DNA from 3 places in the Paenarthrobacter sp. NPDC089322 genome. Region 2 is predicted to be linked to each of the others. Evidence: predicted binding sites of a transcription regulator. Region 2 holds the regulator's gene; each other region holds the start of a gene.
What was found. Region 2 encodes LexA, which represses DNA repair genes until DNA is damaged. Its sites were predicted from a motif close to TCGAACANNTGTTCGA; they were not measured.
Positions count from the first base shown of each region.

Region 1: a site for LexA is predicted at 1,751-1,766, ahead of AB0N65_RS13230 (Y-family DNA polymerase). Genes of this name have one in related genera too.
Region 3: a site for LexA is predicted at 4,458-4,473, ahead of AB0N65_RS11020 (shikimate dehydrogenase). Genes of this name have one in related genera too.

Region 1 covers NZ_JBFBGW010000012.1:79,456-87,225, forward strand. The annotation lists gene AB0N65_RS13225 (uroporphyrinogen-III synthase) at 1-371, shown strand, start outside; gene AB0N65_RS13230 (Y-family DNA polymerase) at 389-1,687, opposite strand; gene AB0N65_RS13235 (sugar porter family MFS transporter) at 1,881-3,344, opposite strand; gene AB0N65_RS13240 (LacI family DNA-binding transcriptional regulator) at 3,480-4,490, shown strand; gene AB0N65_RS13245 (S24 family peptidase) at 4,487-4,918, opposite strand; gene AB0N65_RS13250 (dihydrofolate reductase family protein) at 5,014-5,610, opposite strand; gene AB0N65_RS13255 (hypothetical protein) at 5,687-6,154, shown strand; gene AB0N65_RS13260 (GMC oxidoreductase) at 6,231-7,770, shown strand, end outside.
Region 2 covers NZ_JBFBGW010000006.1:153,973-161,742, forward strand. The annotation lists gene AB0N65_RS09070 (methyltransferase) at 1-395, opposite strand, end outside; gene hflX (GTPase HflX) at 903-2,465, shown strand; gene AB0N65_RS09080 (ATP-dependent DNA helicase) at 2,458-4,524, shown strand; gene lexA (transcriptional repressor LexA) at 4,545-5,291, opposite strand; gene AB0N65_RS09090 (LysM peptidoglycan-binding domain-containing protein) at 5,649-6,008, shown strand; gene AB0N65_RS09095 (histidinol-phosphate transaminase) at 6,108-7,205, shown strand; gene hisB (imidazoleglycerol-phosphate dehydratase HisB) at 7,340-7,770, shown strand, end outside.
Region 3 covers NZ_JBFBGW010000009.1:4,650-12,419, reverse strand. The annotation lists gene AB0N65_RS11035 (VCBS repeat-containing protein) at 1-1,904, shown strand, start outside; gene AB0N65_RS11030 (MFS transporter) at 2,066-3,388, opposite strand; gene AB0N65_RS11025 (IclR family transcriptional regulator) at 3,594-4,364, shown strand; gene AB0N65_RS11020 (shikimate dehydrogenase) at 4,566-5,468, shown strand; gene AB0N65_RS11015 (TIM barrel protein) at 5,468-7,336, shown strand; gene pcaH (protocatechuate 3,4-dioxygenase subunit beta) at 7,378-7,770, shown strand, end outside.

The sequences.
Region 1 (7,770 bases), on a different contig from region 2:
TCGACGCCGGGCTGGCGCCACTCATTCCCGACCGTTACCGCATGGGGGCGCTGATTCGCCTGGTGACGGAGCATTTGTCCCTGAACCACGTGCGCCGGCTGGAAACGAAGTCGGCCACGATCGAGCTGCGCGGACGGTGCCTGCGGATCAACGGCGAAGTAGTGGAACTCGCTCCGGCGCCGCTGCTCCTGCTCCGGGCGCTCCTCGGAGCCGGCGGTGCTGTGTTGTCCCGCGAGGCGCTCTCGGACCTCCTGGATCTCCGTGGTTCCGTGCACGCGTTGGATATGACCGTGAGCCGTCTGCGGTCCTCGCTTCCGGATGGCAAGCTCGTGGAAACCGTGGTGAAGCGGGGATACCGGCTCCGGGCATAGGTGTTCCTGCCTCCCCGCTACGCCGCCTTTACCAACGGAAGCTCGTCCCAGTTGGTGGTGTAGCGGGGACTCAGCATGTCGCGTTTCATGGACCAGTCCGGGCCTCCCCTGATGCCCGCGTGGCCCAGGCCGATGGAGCCACGACCATAGCGCTTGCTGACGTCTTCCAGCAGTGTGCCGATGCCGCGTTCTTCATGGCGGTTCTCGAAGGTTTCCAGTGGTTTCTGGTTGCCGCTGGGCCGTAGGTCCGTGACCATGATCCCGGCTTTCGCGTAACGGACACCTTCCTGGATCCTTGGGATCAGGGCATGCGCAGCTTTGGTCAGCAGCACCGGATCTGCGGTGGGCATGGGAAGCCTGACGTTGACCGTGGGAAAGGATTTGTCGCTGGGGTTGTAGACGGATGTTGCTGCGAAGGCCGTCAACAGCTTTGCTTGAAGATCGTGCTTTGCGAGCCGGGCACTTGCCATCTGGCCGTAGACGCTGAGCACCTGCCGTAATTCGGCCGTCGTCGTGATGGGGGTCGAAAAAGAGCGGGAGAAGATCAACTGGTCCCGCCCGATCCTTTCCTCTTCCATGGGGATGCACGGCGTGCCCTGCAGTTCCAGGACCGTACGCATCATGACGATGGAGAACTTGTCCCGGAGCGCAACAGGATCTGCGCGGAGCAAGTCCAATATCGAGAAGATTCCCATCGCGTTCAGGCGCTTGGTGAGCCTCGTGGCGACTCCCCAGATTTCAATGACGGACAAGCGGGACATGAGGGCTTCGCGCTGTTCCTCGGGAACGGATTCCCACCGGCACACGCCGTTGAAGTCCGGATTGTGCTTGGCCCACTTATTGGCCAACTTGGCGAGGGTCTTGGTAGGCGCAATGCCGACACAGACTGGAACTCCGACATGCCTGCGGCAGGCTTCCTTGATGGTGCGGCCAAGTTCCAGGAGGCTGCCGGGTTCGCCCCTCACTCCGAGGAAGGCCTCGTCGATGGAGTAGACCTCCTGCCAGGCGGAGTACCGTCCCAGCAGCTCCATGACCCGCGAGCTGATGTCTCCGTAAAGCTCGTAGTTGCTGGACAGTGCTACGAGTCCCCACTCCTTGGCTCGTGGCGCCAGCTTGAACCACGGATCTCCCAAACTGATCCCCAGTTTCTTGGCCTCCGGTGATCTGGTGACTGCGCAGCCATCGTTGTTGGACAATACGATCACTGGCTGGCCTTCCAGGGCCGGGTTGAAGGCGCGTTCGGCCGAGGCATAGAAGCAGTTGATATCCACGTGGGCGATCTCCTGCATCCGGTGCATGAGGACTGGTTTGGACATGCGCATCCTTCGCTCGGGCCATAGCAGGCGTGCCGGCATCCCCTTGGATGACACGCCGACTATTCGAACAGATCTTCGAATACATCCACTGTACTGCTACGCCCCGACAAAAAACGCCCCACCCAAGTAGGTCGCAGCAGAGCGCGTTTTGACGGGTCTAAACGCGCTCTACTGCGACTCAGTTGGGTGCAAACTAGGAGTTCGCGGACTCCTTCTTGTGCACCAGGTAGATCGCGCCGGTGGTGACGTCCTCTTCCAAGGCTTCCAGCGTGCGACCACGCGTTTCGGGAACCTGGGTGTAGATGAAGACGAGTGCCAGGATGCCCACCACCCCGAACAGGAAGAACGTGCCGGTGATCCCCACGCCCGCCACGAGGGTCGGGAAGAAAAGACCAAGGAGGGCGTTGGCAATCCACAGGCAGAACACCGAAAGTCCGATGGCGAATCCACGAACATGCAGCGGGAAAATCTCGGACAGCATCACCCAAACGGCGATGTTGAGGAAGGTCTGCATCGACCCCACGAAGGCAACCACCAGGAACAGGATGACGAACGGGCGGGCAGCATTGCCGACCGGGAGGACGATCGAAGCGATGCCGATCAGGAAGTGGCATGCCGTGGTGAGCGTGAAGCCAAGGAGCAGTGTGGTCCGGCGGTTCACACGCTGCATGAGCGAGAGCGCGATAATGCCACCCACGACCGCAATGACGCCCGGTGCGATGTTGGCGATGAGGGCGGCACTCGAGTCGAACCCGGCCTCAACCAACACGGACTGGCCGTAGTACATGATCGAGTTGATGCCGGTGAGCTGCTGGGCCACGCCCAGGCCAATGCCCACCAGGACGATCCGGAGGATCCACTTGTCCTTCAGGGCACCCCACGACGTCGCCTTGGAGGCCTTCTCTTCTTCGGCCAGGTGCTTCACATCGGCCATTTCAGCCTCGGCGCGGTCCTCGGAACGGATCGTCTTGAGGACAGCCAAAGCCTCTTGGTTGCGGCCCTTGGAAATCAACCAACGCGGCGACTCGGGCATCCGCAGCATCCCGAAGAAAAGGGCGATGGCCGGCAGCGCGGCAACGGCAAGCATGATCCGCCAGACTCCCCCGAACTCACCCCAGATGTTGCCAATGATTGCGTTGACGACAAATGCGGCGAGCTGGCCGATGACAATCATCAGTTCATTGCGGCCCGCGAGGGAACCCCGGATTTCATAGGGCGCCAGCTCAGCCAGAAAGACGGGAACCACGGTGGACGCGCCGCCCACAGCAAGGCCGAGGATGACCCGGCCAATAACCATCACCTCGAAGCTCGGCGCAAACACGCAGGCGAGGGTTCCGACGAAGAACAGCATGGCCAGGAGGATGATGGTCTTCCTGCGGCCCCAGCTATCGGACAACCGGCCTCCGCCGACCGCCCCGGCTGCGGCCCCGAACAGCAGCGAGCTGGTGACGATCCCTTCGGTCAGCGGCGTCAGCGCGAGGTCGACCGTCATTGGTCGCAATGCACCGTTGATGACACCAGTGTCGTAGCCGAACAACAGGCCGCCGAACGTGGCTACGAGGGCAACAAGGCCCAGCCGCTTGCGATGGGGGCCGTTGCTCAGCGGAGGAAGCGCGGCGCTGGGGGCGCCATCCCGCTGCATCTGGGTAGCAGACATCAGGACTCCTTTGTCAGGTGTGGTGCGGGTCATACTCACCCGCTCTAAATACAGACTAACGCGCGAAAGGCGTAAATGTAAGGTCAAACTAACAAATGACGAACATTTCCCCTTCGAGGCGTGGGAGGATGAGCTATGGCTCCCGACCGGCAGCAACGCCCCGCGACGCAAAGCGATGTCGCGCGCGAGGTAGGCGTCTCCCGAACACTCGTATCCTTCGCATTCAGGGGCGCCCCCGGCGTCAGCGGCGAAACCAAGCAGGCCATCTTTGACGCCGCCAAGCGTCTGGGCTACCGGCCCAACGCAGTAGCCGCCGATCTGGCACGCAAGCACCGTTCCGCCGTCGGCCTTTACCTGATGGACATCCGCAACGAGGTGTACGCCGACATCCTCAGCGGCGTCAGGATGGCGCTTCCCCACGACCGCAATCGGCTGATCCTCAGCGTTTCCCGGTCCGTCGACGGCGTGGACCAGGGCGCCATTGACTCCCTGATTGAGGCGCGCGTTGGCATCATCATCGCCGCGACGCTACTGGACCCGGACACCGACGTGCGGGAGTTGGCCCAAGTGGTGCCCCTGGTGAGCGTGACCCGCCAGGTGGATGGCGTGGACAGCGTGTATTCCGACGACGACGCGGGCGCCCGGATGGCGACCGAACACCTCCTCGCCCTGGGGCACAAGCGCATCGCCCACTTCGCGGGGCCGGAGTACGAGGGGCACACGGTGCGTCGAAAGAGCTACGAACGCGCCATGAAAGAGGCGGGCCTGGAGCCCCGGGTGGTCACAGCGGAGGACTACACCCAGGAAGCCGGGACGCGCGCGGCTGCCAGCTTACTGGATGCACCGGACCGCCCCACGGCGATTTTCACGCACAACGACCAATTCGCCTTGGGTGTCCGTGAGGCCGCTTACGCCCGCGGGTTGACAGTACCCACGGACCTTTCCCTGGTGGGTTACGACGATTCAAGGATCGCAAGACTGCACGGCATCGACCTCACGTCCGTAGACCTGCACGCCGTTGAGCTCGGCCGGGTTGCAGGCGTCGTAGCCTTGGAGCGCCTCGATCATCCCGATGCTCCCGTCGCGGACAAGCGCCTGACGCCGCAGCTGGTGGTTCGCAACTCCACGGCGCCACCCGCACGTTAGATGTGGTGGAGGCACGTCGTGGCGACGCCCCAGATAGTCAACTCCGACAACGCCGGGACCCTGATGTCCGGATACTTGGGATTGTCCGCTTGAAGAACCACTCCGTCGGACGTGACGCGGAGCCTCTTGATGGTCAACTCACCATCCAGGACAGCCACGACGACGGACCCATCCTTGGGCTCCAACGCCCGGTTAACGATCAACTCGTCACCGTCGCTGATACCCGCCCCTTCCATCGATTGTCCCGTGACCCTTACAACGAAGGTGCTGGTGACGTCCTTGATCAAGTGCTCGTTGAGGTCAATCCGCCCATCGAAGTAGTCCTGGGCAGGCGACGGATACCCCGCTGCCACCGCGACCGGAGCCAGCAGCACCGAAACCAGGGAAAAGCCCGCATCTATCACGCGGGGGCCGACTATCACGCCCACAACACACCTTTATTCGAATATATGTTCGATACTTTAGTGTACAGCGGGCGCCGGACAATTAAGAGCCGCAGCCATTCGGGGTGCAACCACCGCGGCTAACGCAGCATCCGGTAGCGCACGTGGGAGGCGAACCTGCTGTTGCTCACGGCGGTTGGCTCCAGCCTGATATCGCGTACCCCGTCCAAAAGGCGCTCGCCCCCGCCCAGGACGATGGGCGCAGTGTGGAGCCGTAGCTCATCGATCAATCCCGCCGACAAGAACTGCCTCGCAGTCGAAGCACCGCCTGCTATTGCCACATCCTTGCCACCCGCTGCTTCCCTTGCCCGGGACAGGGCAGCCTCAATCCCGTCATTGACGAAATGAAAGGTGGTACCGCCCTGCATCTCCAACGGCTCGCGGACCTGATGGGTCAACACGAAAACCGGAGCGTGGTAGGGCGGCTCTTCACCCCACCAGCCTCGCCAATCCTCAGCCCACGCTCCCGGTCCGGGACCGGCGAACATGTTCCGGCCCATGATGTACGCCCCGGCCTCAAGGATCCCCGCAATCTCGGCCGCGTTCTCTTCCCGCTCTTCGAACTGCCAGCGGTGCAGGTCTTCTCCGCCCTCGCCCAAGGGCTCGGACAGGCTCTGGTTGGGACCGGCGACGAAGCCGTCCAAGGACACAGTGAGATCGCAGGTGACTCGGCTCATGCGCCCATCATGCCACCGCTGTGGCCCTATGCGTGTCGGGCTCCGCGACTTACCTTAAACAGATGGAAGGAGCGGCATGGCACGCGAACAAGAACCCGCATTGGAGCAACTGAACATCCTGGTCGGCGAATGGGAAACCAGCATCCCCAGCGCCCAGACCGGAGGACGGACCACTTTTGAGTGGCTGGAGGGCGGCGGGTTCCTCATCCAGCGCTCCACCGTGGAACGGCCCGAGTATCCCAACGCGGTCAGCATCATCGGTGCCACCGGCTCGGACGGGGCATTCCAGCAGCACTACTTCGATTCACGCGGTGTCGCCAGGATCTACGACATGACGCTCAGGGACAACGTGTGGACCCTCTTCAGGGACGGCCCGGATTGGCCCCAGCGGTTCGTGGGCCGCTTCAGCGAGGACGGCAACACCATCACAGCCCGGCTGGAACGTGGCTCCTACCCTGGCGGACCGTTGGAGCACGACTTCGACATGGTCTACACGCGGATTACTCCACCTCATGGACAGAATCCCGGCCCGGTGGGAACATAAGGGCCATAATCCGCGGAGGCATCGCCCGGCCACACTCGGGTGACTCCAGGTCAGCTCTCGGTTGAGGGGAACGGCCATGGTTCGGCTGGGGAACGCGAACACTGGAAACTCGGGTCCGGGACCCGCTTTTGATCAACCACGCCGCAGCGACGGCATCGAAAAAGTCGACGCCCTGGTGGTGGGCTCCGGATTCGGCGGCTCGGTGGCCGCCCTTCGCTTGGCCCAAGCAGGGCAATCCGTGGTGCTCATGGAGCGAGGCAAACCGTACCCGCCGGGGAGCTTCGCACGGTCGCCGTCGGAGATGGGGCGGAACTTCTGGGACCCGGACCGCGGTTTGTACGGGCTCTTCGACGCGTGGACTTTCCGCGGCACCGAAGGGCTCGTGTCCAGCGGGCTGGGCGGCGGCTCCCTGATCTACGCCAATGTGCTGTTGCGCAAAGATGAAAAATGGTTCGTCAATGAGTCGCCCATTCCCGGCGGCGGCTACGAGAACTGGCCGTTCACCCGAGCCGACCTTGATCCGTATTACAAAGCGGCAGAGGAGATGCTCCGCCCGGTTCCCTATCCGTACAAGGACACGGCAAAGACCCTGGCGATGGAGAAAACAGCAGCCAATCTGGGTCTCGCCATCTCAAGGCCGCCGATTGCCGTCACCTTCGCGGCCGAACGTGACGGCGAACCAAGGACCAACCAACCGCTCCCGTTGCCGGACTATGGCAGCATTCACGGCCCCAACACCGTCCGGACAACGTGCACGCTCAGCGGCGAGTGCGACATCGGCTGCAACGCCGGTGCCAAGAACACCCTGGACCATAACTACATTTCAGCTGCTGCCGCCGTGGGCGCGGACGTCCGGACGTTCCACGATGTGCGGGGTATCAGGCCCTTGGATGGTGGCGGCTATGAGGTCCGCTACGTAGTTCATCGGCCGGAAAACCAGGGCGGCCTGCTGACAGAACAAATCATCCACTGCCGCCGGCTCATCCTGGGCGCGGGCACTTTTGGAACCAACTTCCTGCTGCTACGCAACCGCGGCTCGCTCCCGGCACTCAGCGATGCGCTTGGCACACGCTTCAGCGGCAACGGCGACCTCCTGACGTTCATCATGGACGCCAAGACTCCCCCGACCAACGGCTCCCGTCCCGGCGTGCGGACGCTCACCGGCAGCCGCGGTCCCGTCATCACCACGGCCATCAGGATCCCTGATTTGAATGACGACGACGGCGACGGTCGCGGCTACTACGTGGAGGACGCCGGGTATCCAGCCTTTATCAACTGGCTCATCGAGACAGCCCAGCTCGGAACCACCGTCAAACGCACCGCGAAAGTGGCCGGGCAATTGCTGAAGGACAGGCTGTTCGATGCCGGGCGCTCCAACGTGTCCGCCGACCTTGCCGCAGCGTTGGGTGACGGTCGGTTGTCGTCCAGTTCGGTGCCGCTGCTTGGCATGGGCCGGGACATTCCCGACGGCGTCATGACCCTCCGCGACGGCCGCCTCGCGATTGCGTGGACCATGGCCACCTCCAAGGAGTACTTCGGCCGGGTCCGCGAAACCATGGCCTCGATCGCCAAGGACCTCGACGGCGATTTCATCGACAACCCCCTGTGGTGGGTAA
Region 2 (7,770 bases):
GGATTGGACCAGATGGTGTCAAACTCGACGCCGGGATCCACCTCGTGCGGGAGGCTCGCCTTCACGTTGTCCAGGCCCAGGGCCGCCGCATTTTCGTTGGTCAAGGCGATGCAGCGTTCGTTGACATCCACCGCAAAGACGCGGGCCAAGGGCGCCATCAATCCCATGGTGAGGGCGATCGGCCCCCAGCCGCAGCCGATATCCAGCAGGTTGCCACGCGGCGACGGCGGGGGGACCTCAGACAGAAGGATGGTGGTGCCCTTGTCCACACCGTCAGGGCTGAAGATTCCCGATGAAGTCTGCACATGGCGGATGGACCCGGCAAGCTCAACGGTGAGGGGCTTACGGGTGAAGGGACCGGCCGGTTGGGCGCTGAAATAGTGTGCAGACTCCATAATTTGCCAGATTAGTGGGCTATCGGCGGCTTGGGAAACTGCCCGGGGCACGGGCGGGTTTGACACCGGTGATATTGTTGGACGCATGTTCTTGATCTTTGAGTAATCAGCCGCCACCGCCCGCGATGCAGGCTCTGCGCTTGGCACAGGTACACCCTAGTGGGTCCCTGCTCCCGGCCCGCAGCCTTTCCGCCCGGCAGGTTCCACCCGGCGCAGTCCGCCCCCTGTCATAGGACGCGGACGCTCAAAGATCACACCACTCCAAGCAACGTGCCCGCTGTTTTGCGCCCCGCGCGCAGGCAACGTGTTTGGTGTCCAGTGTTCTTCCACCGGTCAGGGCCTCCGAAGCGGACCAGCCACTCGATCACAGCAACCCGGTAGACCCAAGAGGTTGCTTTCAGCAGCACAGGAGGCCCGTTGGCCCAATCACGTCAGCCCAACGCGAATACCGTCCCACAGGACACCAATCAGCATTATTCTGGAATAGCCGAACAGTCTAAGGAGACCATGACCACCCAGAAGCACTCCGGATCCGATTCCGACGCCCAGGACATGAGTCCTGAACAGATCCAGGCCGTCATCGACCGGATTCTTTCCAAGGATGTCCCTGCGCGGGCATCCGGGGACAACGACGACAAGGGCGTCTTCGGCAAGGCCCAGGCCATCTCCACGCTTGACGAAGAGCACAGCATCTACGACGGCGAGCAGGAAGATCTCGCTGAACGGCGCGCGTTGCGGCGCGTTGCCGGTTTGTCCACGGAACTCGAAGACGTCACTGAAGTCGAATACCGGCAGCTCCGGCTTGAGCGGGTTGTTCTTGCCGGGCTGTGGACCGAGGGCACCCTGGCGGATGCCGAGAATTCCCTCCGCGAACTCGCAGCTCTTGCTGAGACCGCCGGCTCGGAGGTCTTGGATGGCCTGGTTCAGCGACGCATGAAGCCGGACCCCGGGACCTTCCTCGGGTCGGGTAAGGCACAGGAACTCAAGGACATCGTTTCTGCGACCGGTGCTGACACCGTGGTGGTGGATACCGAGTTGTCGCCCTCACAGCGCCGTGGTCTTGAGGACATCGTCAAGGTCAAGGTCGTTGACAGAACGACGTTGATCCTGGACATCTTCGCGCAGCACGCCAAGAGCCGTGAAGGTAAGGCGCAGGTCGAGCTTGCACAGCTCGAATACCTGCTCCCCAGGCTTCGCGGTTGGGGTGAATCGATGTCCCGCCAGGCTGGTGGCCAGGTGGGTGGCGCCGGTGCCGGCATGGGTTCGCGTGGCCCTGGCGAAACAAAGATCGAACTCGATCGCCGGCGGATCCGCACGCGCATGGCGAAGCTGCGGCGCGAGATCGCCGCGATGAAGCCGGCGCGCGAGACCAAACGGGCCAACCGTCGTCGTAATTCCATCCCGTCCGTTGCCATTGCCGGTTACACGAACGCCGGAAAGTCGTCCCTCCTCAACCGGCTCACTGACGCCGGCGTCCTGGTGGAAAACGCGCTGTTCGCCACCCTTGACCCGACGGTACGCAGGGCGCAAACCCCTGATGGCATCGGCTACACCCTCGCGGACACAGTGGGCTTCGTCCGGTCGCTGCCCACGCAATTGGTGGAAGCTTTCCGTTCTACTTTGGAAGAAGTCGCCGACTCCGACCTGATCCTGCACGTCGTGGATGCATCCCATCCCGACCCCGAGGGCCAGATCGCGGCTGTCAGGGCTGTCTTCACCGAAGTGGATGCCCGCAAGGTTCCGGAGATCGTCGTCCTGAACAAGGTTGACGTCGCGGATCCGTTCGTGGTGGAACGGCTGAAGCAGAAGGAACCGCGGCACGCCGTGGTGTCCACCCGCACCGGACAGGGGATTCCTGAGCTCCTTGAGACCATCAGCCAAGCCATCCCAAGGCCCGGCGTACGCCTCGAAGTCCTCATTCCCTACAACCGCGGCGAGTTGGTGAACAGGCTGCACAACTCCGATGCCGAGATCCTGAGCCTCGAGCACGAGGAGAACGGCACGCGCGTCGTGGCGATGGTCCGTGAAGGGCTGGCGGCCGAGCTGGAGTCATTCGTCACCAATGGTTGAGAAGGTGGCGGCGGACGTCGTCGAATCTGCGGGGGAGAAGTTCACCCTCGAGTTGCTGGATAAAGCTGTTGCCGGAATGGGTGGTCAAAGCCGGACCGGTCAGCACGAAATGGCGAAGCATGTGACCCGGGCCATCGAGTCGGGGGAGCACCTGCTGGTCCAAGCGGGGACGGGAACGGGTAAGTCGTTGGCCTACCTGATTCCGTTGATCGCCCACTCCATGGACAGCAACAAACCGACGCTTGTGTCCACCGCCACCTTGGCCTTGCAAACGCAGATTGTGGGTCGGGACCTTCCCAGGCTCCTTGAAACCATCGAACCTGCCCTTGACCGCCCGGTTAACGTGGCGCTCGTCAAGGGCAGGGCGAACTACGTTTGCCTTCAAAAGCTTGAAGGCGGCTTTCCGAGTGAAGAACCCACCGAGGGTCAGTTGTTCTCGCTCGGCGAGGATACGAGCGTGCCGCATTTCGCTGCGTCGGTGGGCGGTCCGTCCTCGCAACTGGGCAAGGAAGTAGTCCGGCTTCGCGAATGGGCGCAAAAGACGGCCACCGGCGACCGCGACGAGCTCATGCCCGGCGTAACGGATCGTGCGTGGCGGCAGGTCTCCGTCACGTCTATGGAGTGTCTGGGTGCCCAAAAGTGTCCGCTGGCCGAGGAATGCTTCAGCGAGCAGGCCCGGGCGCGGGCGGCGGAAGCCGATGTCGTGGTGACCAACCACGCAATGCTGGCGGTCAGTGCCTTTGAAGGTCTCGCAGTCCTTCCCGAGTACGATGTCGTGGTGGTGGACGAAGCCCACGAACTTCAGGACAGGGTAACGGGCGCTGTGTCCGGACAACTGTCGGTAGCCATGGTTCATGCGGCTGCGTCCAGTGCGCGCAAACACACCGCCATCACTGTTGATGCCCTCAATGCCGCGGCCGACCGCCTGGACATGGCGATCGCCGGGGTCCCGAACGGATTGTTGCCCAACGGACTCAACGACGAACAGCTGGATTGCCTTGACCAGTTGCGGGACGCCGCGCGGGCGGCCTTGTCGGACTCGAAGCCGGACTCCTCCTCATCGAACGTCGTCGACGGCGGTCGGCAGCTTGCCCGGTCAAGGCTGCTTTTGATCCTGGAACTGTGTGAGCGGCTCCTCGCCGCCAAGGAGAACCGCGAAGTTGTCTGGTTCTCCAGGAACAGCACCTTCGACCCCCAGCAGGGCTATTCACAGCCCGATGAAACAGCACCGGCCCTCATCAACATCGCCCCGCTCAGTGTTGCGGGGAAGCTCCGGGACGGGCTGTTCGCGGGACACACGGTGGTGCTCACTTCTGCGACGCTGGCCATTGGTTCTGCCTTTGAGCCTGCGGCGGGCGGTCTCGGCTTGATAGGAGACGGCGCGCCCAGCTGGACCGGCCTGGATGTTGGTTCCCCGTTCGACTACCCGAAACAGGGTGTCCTCTATGTAGCCAAGCATCTTCCGAAACCCGGGCGGGGGACCTCCCCGGAGGCACTGGATGAGCTCGAGGACCTCATCAGGGCGTCGGGGGGAGGCGCTTTATGCCTGTTCTCGTCCCGCCGCGCGGCTGAGGAAGCCGCCGACGCGCTCCGCTTGCGCTTGGACGTGGATATTCTCTGCCAGGGCGAATCAACCATGGCCGCCCTCGTAAAACAGTTTTCCGACGAACCCGATACCTGCCTCTTCGGCACCATGTCCCTGTGGCAGGGTGTGGATGTTCCCGGCGGATCGTGCCGTTTGGTAGTGATAGACCGCATTCCCTTCCCGCGCCCTGACGACCCCCTCATGACGGCGCGGTCAAGGGCCGTGGCTCAGTCCGGAGGTAATGGGTTCATGGCTGTTTCCGCTACTCACGCAGCAATACGCCTCGCGCAGGGTGCGGGCCGACTTATCCGTTCCACGGGCGACAGGGGAGTGGTGGCTGTTCTGGACTCCCGGTTGTCCACCGAGCGCTATGGCGGTTTTTTGAGGGCGGCGCTGCCCCCCTTCTGGGCAACGACGGATCGCACTGTGGTGCGAGGGGTCCTGGAACGGTTGGCCGCCAGGACGACTGCGTAGGAAACCCCTGGAGGGAACGCTTAGAGGGAACGCAGTACGGAGACGACCTTGCCCATGATGGTTGCTTGGTCGCCGAGGATGGGTTCGTACTGTGTGTTCTGGGGAAGCAGCCAGGTGTGTCCGTCACGCTGCCGGAAGGTCTTCACGGTGGCTTCGTCGTCCAGGAGGGCGGCAACAATGTCGCCGTTGATGGCATCGTTTTGGCGACGGACAACAACCCAGTCACCGTCGCATATTGCCGCATCGATCATCGAATCACCAGCGACCTTCAGCATGAAGAGCTCGCCGTGGCCCACCAGTTGCCGGGGCAAGGGCAGGACGTCTTCCACGGTCTGGTCAGCGAGGATAGGACCGCCTGCCGCGATGCGGCCTACCAGCGGCACCAGGGCAGTATCGCTGGCACTCGCAAGTTCCGTAACGGCCAGTCCGCCCGCGCTGCGCAAGGTTGCAGGTGCTTCCACTCCGGGAATGGTCGCGCCGCCATCAAGCGTCAGTGGCATCAGAACTTCCATGGCCCGTGGGCGCTTGGGGTCCCGCCGGAGGTAGCCGAGCTTTTCCAGCTGGGAGAGCTGGTGGGTGACGCTGGACAGGCTCGCCAATCCCACGGTGTCGCCGATCTCCCGCATGCTCGGCGGGTAGCCGTTGTCGTTCACCGACCGCTGGATGGTTTCCAGGATCTTCTTCTGCCTTACGGTCAGGCTCTTGGGACTCTTTTGAGGCTGCTGGCTCCGCAGGGGTACCCCGCCGCCTGTGGCTTTCGCTGCCATGTTCGCCAATGCCTTTCCGCTTCGTCCGGCCGCAACATTAAGGGGCCGGTGATGGCGGGCCTGAAAATGTCAGACCCTCCTGTTCCACTGAAACAGTGCCTGTTTCTTCACTCAAACGTAGGCCAGGCGCACGCGTTTATCAAACATTTGTTCTAGCGAGTCTCGACACCGTTCGTTGATAAGTGCTAAAAATGTCATAGCAAGGTTCGAATATGTGTTCTATAAATATTCGGCAGCGGGTCGGGATGTTCGAAGGCAGTGTTCGAACGCCGGGCCTTCGGCAGAGAAGAACACAAGGAAATTGGCAGCCAGATACCGGAGCACTGGTCCTGGCAATCGCTCAGAAGGGCTCAGCTCATGTCCGCAGTCACGGCATTCCATGATTTTCGCAACACTCCCGCTCCCGCGCGTATCCGTCTGACGCGGCGTGGCAGGATCGTCTTCTTCGGCATCCCAGCCATGCTCCTGGTTGCAGCCCTGTTGAGCCTTGCCGGCTTCGTCAACTCTCCCGCGAAGGCATCCGACTCGGCGGCGCAATTGCAGCCGCCCGTAGCAGTGACGGTAACCGTTCAACCCGGCCAGTCGTTGTGGGGCATTGCTGGTGAGGCGGCGCCGGAGCGGGACCCCCGGGACGTCATTGCGGAGATCATCCAGTTGAACGACCTCCACGGCGGCCGGATCCAGCCCGGACAGCAGCTTTTCGTCCCCGCCAACTGACTTCCCCTCCGTGTCGCAGCCGGCGTTCCACGTTGCCTGCCGTGGCGGGCGGGGCGTCACAGTTACTCTGCAGTCGCAGCGGCACCTTAAACTGTCTTGGTGAGTGACCAGCTTGAGCGACTTGACCGACTTCCCCTCCGGACCAACCTGCGTGGACTGAGCCCCTACGGCGCACCGCAGCTTGATGTTCCGATTCTGCTCAACGTCAACGAAAACACCCATGGCGTGCCGGCCGACGTTCAAGCCGCCATTACCGAAGCCGTGGCAGCCGCGGCCACCGGACTGAACAGGTACCCGGACCGCGAGTTCACGGAATTGCGGGAGTCCCTTGCCGAATACCTGGGGCACGGACTGTCGGCGGACAACATCTGGGCCGCCAATGGATCCAACGAGGTCCTGCAGCAGATCCTCCAAGCGTTTGGGGGGCCCGGTCGCAAGGCGCTCGGCTTCCCGCCGACGTACTCGATGTACCCGTTGCTGGCCAGCGGCACGGACACTGAGTACATCCGGGGCGTCCGGGCAGACGATTATGGCTTGGACGCCGCCTCAGCGGGTGCCCAGGTCCGGGAGACCGGCGCCAACATCGTGTTCCTCTGTTCTCCGAACAACCCCACCGGCACAGGGCTCGGCCTGGACGTCGTGGAGGCCGTATATGAAGCAGGTGAAGCCAGCCAGGCCATCGTGATTGTCGATGAGGCGTATCACGAATTTGCTCACGACAATACGCCCAGCGCCTTGACCTTGCTCCCGGGCAGGGAGCGGCTGATCGTCTCACGTACCATGAGCAAGGCTTTCGCGCTGGCCGGCGCCCGTCTGGGATACATGGCCGCCGCACCCGAGGTAACTGACGCCATTCGGCTCGTCCGGTTGCCCTACCACCTCTCAGCCGTTACCCAGGCAACGGCACTTGCAGCCCTGCGCCACCGGGAAGCCCTGATGGCAGATGTCGAGGACATCAAGGTACAGCGCGACCGCATTGTGACTGAACTCCTGCGCATGGGCCTCAAGCCCGCAGCCTCGGACTCCAACTACGTCTTCTTCGGCGGACTGGAGAACCCGCACGCCATCTGGCAGGGCCTGCTGGATGCTGGAGTGTTGATCCGCGACGTCGGCATCCCGGGCCACTTGCGGGTTACGGCCGGCACCGAGAAGGAAACCACCGTATTCCTTGAGGCGTTGGAACGCCTGCTCGGCTGACGACAGCCGCCGCCTCTGCCGCAGCCGAGCCCCGGATCGCGGCAGCCGGCCCGGTCCCTGTTCAGTGGAAAGACGCGGCCGAACTAAACTTGTCCCTAGACCCCCATCCGACTTTTGTGTAGAAGGACGTCCCAATGAGCGAAACCGGCGCCACGCCGTCCGCTGCCCGCACCGCGCGCATGGAGCGCACCACCAGCGAATCCTCCGTCCTGGTGGAGATCAACCTGGATGGCACCGGTGTCTCGGACATCAGCACTTCGGTTCCGTTCTATGACCACATGCTGACGGCCCTATGCAAGCATTCCCTGATCGACATGACCGTCAAGGCGACGGGGGACACGCATATTGACGCCCACCACACCGTGGAAGACGTCGCCATCACGTTCGGTGAGGTGCTCCGCACGGCGTTGGGCAACAAGGCAGGCATCCGTCGCTTCGGCGAAGCCACTGTGCCCTTGGACGAAGCTTTGGCGCACGCCGTAGTGGACGTTTCCGGGCGTCCTTACCTGGTGCACGGCGGGGAGCCGGCCGGGCAGGAGTACCACCTGATCGGCGGCCACTTCAC
Region 3 (7,770 bases), on a different contig from region 2:
CAAGCTTGGGGCGGGGTGACGAGATCCGCGATGTCGGGGTAGCCAGCGGCGTCAAAAGCTACACGCTCAAACCGTGGGGTGGAACGGAAGCGCAGCGTGCCATCAAGTTCACGGACCCCGTCAGCAGGGAGGTTTACTACCTCGAACTGAGGCAAGCTGTTGGTTACGACTCCTATTTGTCATCGGCAGGACAAACCGGCAACCGTGGGGTCAAGATCGTCCAGCGGGGCGGGGCAACCATTGCATCATCCCTGATCCTCATGCCCGACACCCGGCCTTTCAACGGTTGGTACAGCCCCAACCACGCGTGGCAGGCCGGCAGCACCTTCACCACTTACACGGGCACGCAAGTCACCATCAACTCCGTGTCCTCGGCATCGGCAACGGTCACCATCAACGCCGACCCCAAGCTCAAGGCCCGGATGCGTTTCTCAGCGGGTGACTTCGACGGCGACAAACTTTCCGACGTCATTTCCCGTGAAGCGGACGGAAGCCTGCTCCTCTTCGCAGGCCTGCCGGGGAACCGCCTCGATGACCCCGTGCAAATCGGATCCGGATGGGGCATCTTCAACGCAGTCCTGGGCACGTCCGACTTCAACGGTGACGGCTTCGCGGACCTCCTCGCCCGCACCAGCGACGGTTCACTCTGGCTGTACCCGGGCAACGGAAAGGGCGGTTTCCTGGCGCGGAGCCAGGTCGGATTCGGCTGGCAGGGCTTCACCCAACTTGTGGCCGTGGGCGACTTCAACGGCGACGCCCGCAACGACCTGATCGCGGCGGGCAATGACGGACGGCTTTGGCTGTACCCCGGCAACGGCGCTGGCGGCTTCCTTGAACAGCGGCAGATAGGCCAAGGCTGGGAGTCGTTCAACACCCTCGCTCCGGCTGGTTCCTTCGGCGGTGGGAAAGCAGGGCTCCTCGCCCGTGCCGCGGACGGCACCCTCTTTGTCTACCCCGGCGATGGTAAGGGTGGCTTCCTGCCGCGTGCCGCCGTCGGAAGTGGTTGGAACGGGGCCGGCGACATTGTTGGTGGCCGGGACCTCACGGGCGACCAGCGCGTCGACGTTCTTGCCGCCGCAGCAGGCGGAGGGATGACGCTCTACCCGGGCGACGGCAGCGGCTTTGCCGATCGACTGACCATCGGAACAGGTTGGAATACGTTCCGGCAGGTGTGGGAGGCAGGCGATTTCGACGGCGATGCCGCGGCGGACGTCCTGGCGCGTGGCACGGATGGCGCGTTGTGGCTTTACCCCGGCAATGGTTCCGGCAGCTTCCTGCCGCGGGTGCAGGTCGGTTCGGGGTGGGGTGCCTTCAGTACGGTGCTGTCGGCGGGTGATTTCGACGGCGACAGGCACCTTGACCTGGTTGCGCGGGCATCCGATGGGACGCTGTGGCTCTACCCGACGGATGGTACCGGGCAGTTTCTGGCGCGCAAACAGATCGGCACGGGCTGGCAAGGCTTCACGCAGTTGCTGGCTCCGGGCGACTTCACAGGTGACGCCAAAGCTGACATCGTGGCGCAGTCTCCCGACGGTGTGCTGTGGGTGTACCCGGGCAATGGCTCAGGCGGTTTCCTGGCCCGCAAGCAAATCGGTACTGGCTGGAACATGTTCAACCTCGTCCTACAGGCTGGCGACTTCAACGGTGACGGCCGCGAGGACCTGGTGGGTCGTACCGGTGACGGTGGGCTGTGGCTGTACCCGGGCAACGGGAGCGGTGGGTTCCTTTCGAGCGTGAGCCTTGGAACCGGCTGGAACATGTTCTCCAGCATTGCCGCTCTGGGCAACGGCTTCACGGGCACCGGCGATCCTGCTGTGGTGGGCGTGGCCGGCGACGGGACGCTGCTGATGTACTCGGGGACGGGCCGCGGGGCGTTCAAGCCTGTGGCGTTGAATCCGCGGTAGGTTGGGGCCGCCGTCGTTCCTTCCCGGTTGCCTAGGGCGATGCTCTTACTCGGCCACGGAAAAGCCCGGCATGCCAACGGACATGCCGGGCTTTTCGCTTGCCGTTTGCGGTAGGCGCTCCCGGGAATCGGGAAGGAGCGTTCGCGTTGGTGGAGCGTGGCCTACTTGTGGAGGCCGAGCTGCGCGGTCGGAATCTTGGCGGATTCGCGGGCAGTCAGGGCCGAAACCGCCGCGATGACGCAGATGACTGCTGTGAAGATGGAAACCTGCACCCATCCTCCCGGCTTGGTGCCACCGATGGCCGTCACGATCGTCGGAGCGAAGCCGGCGGCAAGGAAACCGAGCTGCGTACCGATGGCGAGGCCGGAAAAGCGGACCTTGGTGCTGAACATTTCGCCGTAGAAGGACGGCCATACTGCATTGGCTGCTGCGTAGCCGAGGGAGAAGTAAACGATGGCGGCCAGGAACATGAGCGGCGTTGAGCCGGACTCGAAGCTTAGGAAGAAGAACGGAGTCATGATGGCGCTTGCTACTGCGCCGTAGATGAACACCGGCTTCCGGCCGATTTTGTCCGCCAGCATACCGAACAGGGGCTGGGAGCCGAGGGCCACGACGTTGGCCACAACCACGAGCCAGAGCGTGATGGTGCTGCTGACCTGGGCGACGTCCGTGGCGTATTTGATGGCCAGCGTGCTGAAGACGGTGCTGACGGCGGCAATGAACGCGCAGCAGATGACGCGGAGTACATCGCGCCAGTGCAGCTTCAACAGGTCGGCGATGGGCAGCTTGGCGATTTGGTTGCTCTTCTTGGCCTCGGCAAAGGCCGGCGGCTCGTGCAGGGTGCGCCGGATGAAATAGGCCACCATGACTACGACTGCGCTGAGCCAGAACGGGATGCGCCAGCCTATGCTGTACCGCACGTCCTCGGGCAGGGCCATCACGGGAATGAAGACGAGTGATGCCAGGATCAGGCCGCCCTGAGTGCCCGTCAGGGTCCAGGAGGTAAAGAACGCGCGTCGGTTGTCGGGAGCATGCTCCAAGGTCATGGAGGAGGCACCGGCCTGCTCGCCTGCAGCGGACAGGCCCTGGGCAAGGCGGGCCAGAACCAGGAGGATGGGAGCCCACCAGCCGATGGTCTTGAAGTCGGGGAGGCAGCCGATGACGAAGGTGGCCGCACCCATGAGGATCAGCGTGAACATCAGGACCTTTTGCCGGCCGATGCGGTCACCGAAGTGGCCGAGGAAGGCTGCACCAACGGGGCGGGCCACATAGGCGAAGCCGAACGTCGCGAAGGACATGACCGCGGCGTTCGTGTCGGCATCCGGGAAGAATACGTGCGGAAAGATCAAGGCTGCGGCCGAGCCAAAGATAAAGAAGTCGTAGTACTCGACGGCGCTGCCCAGGAAGCTCGCGAGTGCGGCTTTCTTGGGTGTGCCCGTGGTTTCGGCTGTGCCTGGCGTCGCTGACGGCATGGTTTGGCTCATTTGGGGAGTTCCTTCTGTGACAACGATGTCGCGGATAAAGCTGTAGGGGAAGACCCAAGCGAGGTGCGGCCGGTCCATCCCGAAAGTAACCACATGGTGAGAGCTACTTGTGCAATACAGCAATAGTGGCTGTGAGTGGGGTCACTTGTCAAGAGAAGTCCCCACTATCTAGAAATAGCTCTCACAATGTGAGAGCATTTCACTTATGAGTGTGAAAGAGGACACAAAGACCGACATGGTTGGCAAGGCTTTAAGCCTGCTGGTGCTGCTTGGGAACGAGCCAAAGGGAGCCAGTGCAGCGGACTTGGCGCGGAGCGCGGGCCTACCGTTCAGCACCACGTATCGCCTACTGGGTTCACTAACCCGCGACGGGTTTGTGGATTATGAGGCGGATGGCCGTCGCTACCACCTGGGTTTGCGCGTTTTCCAGCTGGGGCAGCGGGTCTCCAACCATCACGGTTTCGCAGCCACGGCGCTTCCGGTCCTTCAGCGGGTCACCGAGCGCACGCATGAAGCCACCATCCTCTCGGTCCGCGACGGCGACCACCACCTCACCGTGAACAAGGTGGACGGCCCCAAAACCTTCCGCGTTACCAGCGATCCCGGCCATCTGGGCGCGCTGCACACCACCTCCGTGGGCAAGGCGATCGTTGCCTTCGAGACGGAAATCGAGCGCAAGCGGCTCCTGGAAGAGCTCCCGCTGGAGGCGCTGACGGAGCACTCCATCACCGATCGCGACCAGTTCCGCGAGGAAATCGAGCAGGTCCGCCGGCAGGGCTACGCCGTGATGGATGAAGAGAACGAGATCGGCATGCGCGCTGTTGCGGTCCCGATCCTCAATTCGCAAGGCCACGCGTTCGCTTCGATCGCCACGGCGGTCCCGGTGTTCCGCATGAGCATGGAGGAACTCATTGCACACGTGCCCACCCTGCAGGAAGCCGCGGCGGAACTCGCGGCCCGCCTGCCCCAGCGCTGACCCAACTAGGTCGCATTAGTGCGCGTTTTGACCTCTCTAAACGCGCTTAACTGCGACTCAGTTGGGTCAGGGTGCGCGTCAAATGTTCGCGATAAGAACATGCGTGCGGAATATGAACAACTGTAGTAACCTGAATCATGCACCCGGACGAGTGGGCCTCAGAACCACAGCCTGCGGTGCCGAAGTAAAAGGAGCTTGAGGATGAGCAACCGAGCCGAATCCGTTCTGGTGGGCCTGATTGGTGAAGGCGTCATGCCCTCGCTCACTCCGCCCATGCATGAACGGGAAGCCGATGTGCAGGGCCTTCGCTTGCTGTACCGCCCCATCGACCTGCTGGAACTCGCGCTGCCGGCCACCGCCGTCGGGGATTTGCTCAAAGCAGCCCAGCGGATGGGCTTCAACGGCCTCAACATCACGCACCCCTGCAAGCAGCTCGTGCTGGAGCACCTTGACGAAATTTCCGACGACGCCGATCGCCTGGGTGCCGTCAACACCGTCCTGATCCAGGGCGGACGGTTCATTGGCCACAACACAGATTTCTCGGGCTTCGGTTCGGCCATGGCGGACGGGCTTCCAGGGGCAAAGCTCAACCGGGTGGTCCAGTTGGGTGCCGGAGGTGCCGGTTCCGCCGTCGCCTATGCGCTCCTTAAGGCAGGCGTCAAAAACCTGGACCTCGTGGATATGGACGCCAACCGCGCAACCGAACGTGCTGCCGAACTTAACGCACTCTTCCCCGCCGCTACCGTCACCCCTCGGAGCACCGCCGAGCTGAGCCGGATTATGCCGCTCGCCGACGGCCTGGTGCACTGCACCCCGATCGGCATGGCCGCTCACCCGGGCCTGCCGCTGGACATCGACCTCGTGGAACCGCGCCACTGGGTGGCGGACATCGTCTACCGCCCCATCGAGACTCAACTGGTCCGCGAGGCGCGCGCCAAGGGCTGCGACGTGCTCGACGGCGGCCGCATGGCAGTTGGTCAGGCGGCGGACGCTTTCAAACTCTTTACCGGAAAGGACGCCGACAGCAACCGCATGCGTGAACACTTCCTCGCATTGATCGCAGCAGAAGAGCAAGCCCCGGCGTTGGTAAAGGCGGCCCACTGATGCGCACCGGAATCGCCACAGTTTGCCTCTCCGGCACGCTGAAGGAAAAAATGCAGGCCTGCGCGATTGCGGGCTTCGACGGCATCGAGATCTTCGAGCAGGACCTCGTCACGTCCCCGCTCAGCCCCGAGGACGTCCGGAAGATGGCCGCAGACTTGGGCTTGGGCCTGGATCTTTACCAGCCGTTCCGCGATTTCGACGGCGTCACCCCGGACCTGCTGAAGGCCAACCTCAAGCGGGCGGAGGCAAAGTTCAAGCTCATGGCACGCCTGGGCATGGACACCATCTTGGTGTGTTCCAACGTGGCCACGGCAACCATTGACGACGATGACCTGCGCGCCGAACAGCTCCGCGAACTCGCCGGGTTGGCGGGAGACCACGGCGTCAAGGTTGCCTACGAAGCCCTCGCTTGGGGTAAGTACGTCAACGACTACGAGCACGCCTACCGACTCGTGGAACTGGCCGACCACCCCAACCTTGGAACCTGCCTGGACTCCTTCCACATCCTTTCCCGCGACTGGGACACCGCTCCGATCGAGGACATCAACGCGGAGAAGATCTTCTTCGTTCAGGTGGCCGACGCCCCCAAGCTGTCCATGGACGTGCTCTCGTGGAGCCGCCACTACCGGGTTTTCCCCGGGGAGGGACAGTTTGAGCTCGCCAAGTTCATGGGCCACGTGGTCCGCGCGGGCTACACCGGCCCCGTCTCGCTTGAAGTCTTCAACGACGTCTTCCGCCAGTCGGACGTGGAGCGCACAGCCGTGGATGCCATGCGTTCCCTCATCTGGCTCGAGGAACAGAGTGCCAAGTGGCTCGCAAGCACCCCCACGGTCGCGGCGCCGGATGAAAAAGCCGCCACCCGGCGTCGTTATCCCATGGAACTCGCCACGCTGCCCAAGGTGAACGAGCCCGCGGGGTTCAACTTCGCTGAGGTCAAAGCCGACGACACCGCCCAACTGGAGAAGCTCCTGGGCCAGCTCGGCTTCGAGTTCGAGGGCCGCCACCGCACCAAGGACGTCCAGTTGTGGACCATGGGCCAGGCCCGCGTGATCATCAGCGAGCAAGCGGCCTTGCACGCGGAACCGGCTATCGCCGCTCTGGGGTTCGACGTCGACTCTCCAGTGATTGCCTCCGCCCGCGCCCAGCAACTCAAGGCGCCAGTGGTGTCCCGCAAGGTCCAGGCCGACGAAGAAGTGTTCCAGGGAATCTCCGCGCCGGACTCCACCGAGATCTTCCTCTGCCAAGGCAACCCCGACGGCACCGCAGCGTGGACGCAGGAATTCGGCGAAGGGCTGGAGCATCCCCGAGCATCCCGAACGGCGGTCATTGACCACGTCAACCTTGCCCAGCCCTGGCAGCATTTCGACGAAGCGGTCCTCTTCTACACGAGCGCCCTCGCCCTGGAACCGCAGCCGTTCGCGGAGGTCCCCAGTCCGAGCGGCCTGGTGCGCTCGCAGGTCATGCAGACCGGCAACGGAGCCGTACGGTTGGTACTCAACCTCGCCCCGGTCCAGCAGGCGCACGGGCCGAAGACGTACCAGGAGCACATCGCCTTCGCCGTGGACGACCTTGTGGCAACAGCCCGGGCAGCACGGGACCGCGGCCTGGCGTTCCTTGAGATTCCGGCCAATTACTACGAGGACCTGGATGCCCGCTTCGATCTCGAACCCGGTTTCCTGGCCACACTCCAGGAGCTCAATCTCCTGTATGACCGGGACGCCAACGGCGAATTCCTCCACTTCTACACGGCCACTGTGGGCAGCGTGTTCTTCGAAATGGTGGAACGCCGGGGCAAATACGACGGCTACGGGGCACCCAACGCCCCGGTCCGGCACGCCGTCCAATACGACTCACTCCACCGGGCCTGACCGCCTGAACCACACCAAGAATCCATAGAAAGGAGCCGGCTGTGCCGCAAGACCACACTGCACAAGTCAACTCTGCACAAGCGCTCGAATCCGAGGAACTCGTGCCACCAGCTGAGCCACACGCCGCGCATGATTCCAAGAAAGTGGAAACCCAAGCGGATCTCAGTGCCGAGATCAAGGCCATCGGAGACCGTTACGCCCAGGCACTGAAGAACGGCAAGGCTCCCGAGATCATGCCGCGTCTGGACTATGCGCCGTACCGTAGCTCCATCCTGCGGCACCCCACCAAGAGCCTGCACCACGCCGACCCGGAGACCATCGAGCTGTTCTCCCCGGCGTTCGGGCACCAGGACGTGCACGCACTGGAGTCGGACCTGACCATCCAGCACAACGGCGAGCCACAGGGTGAGCGCATCATCGTGTCCGGCCGGGTG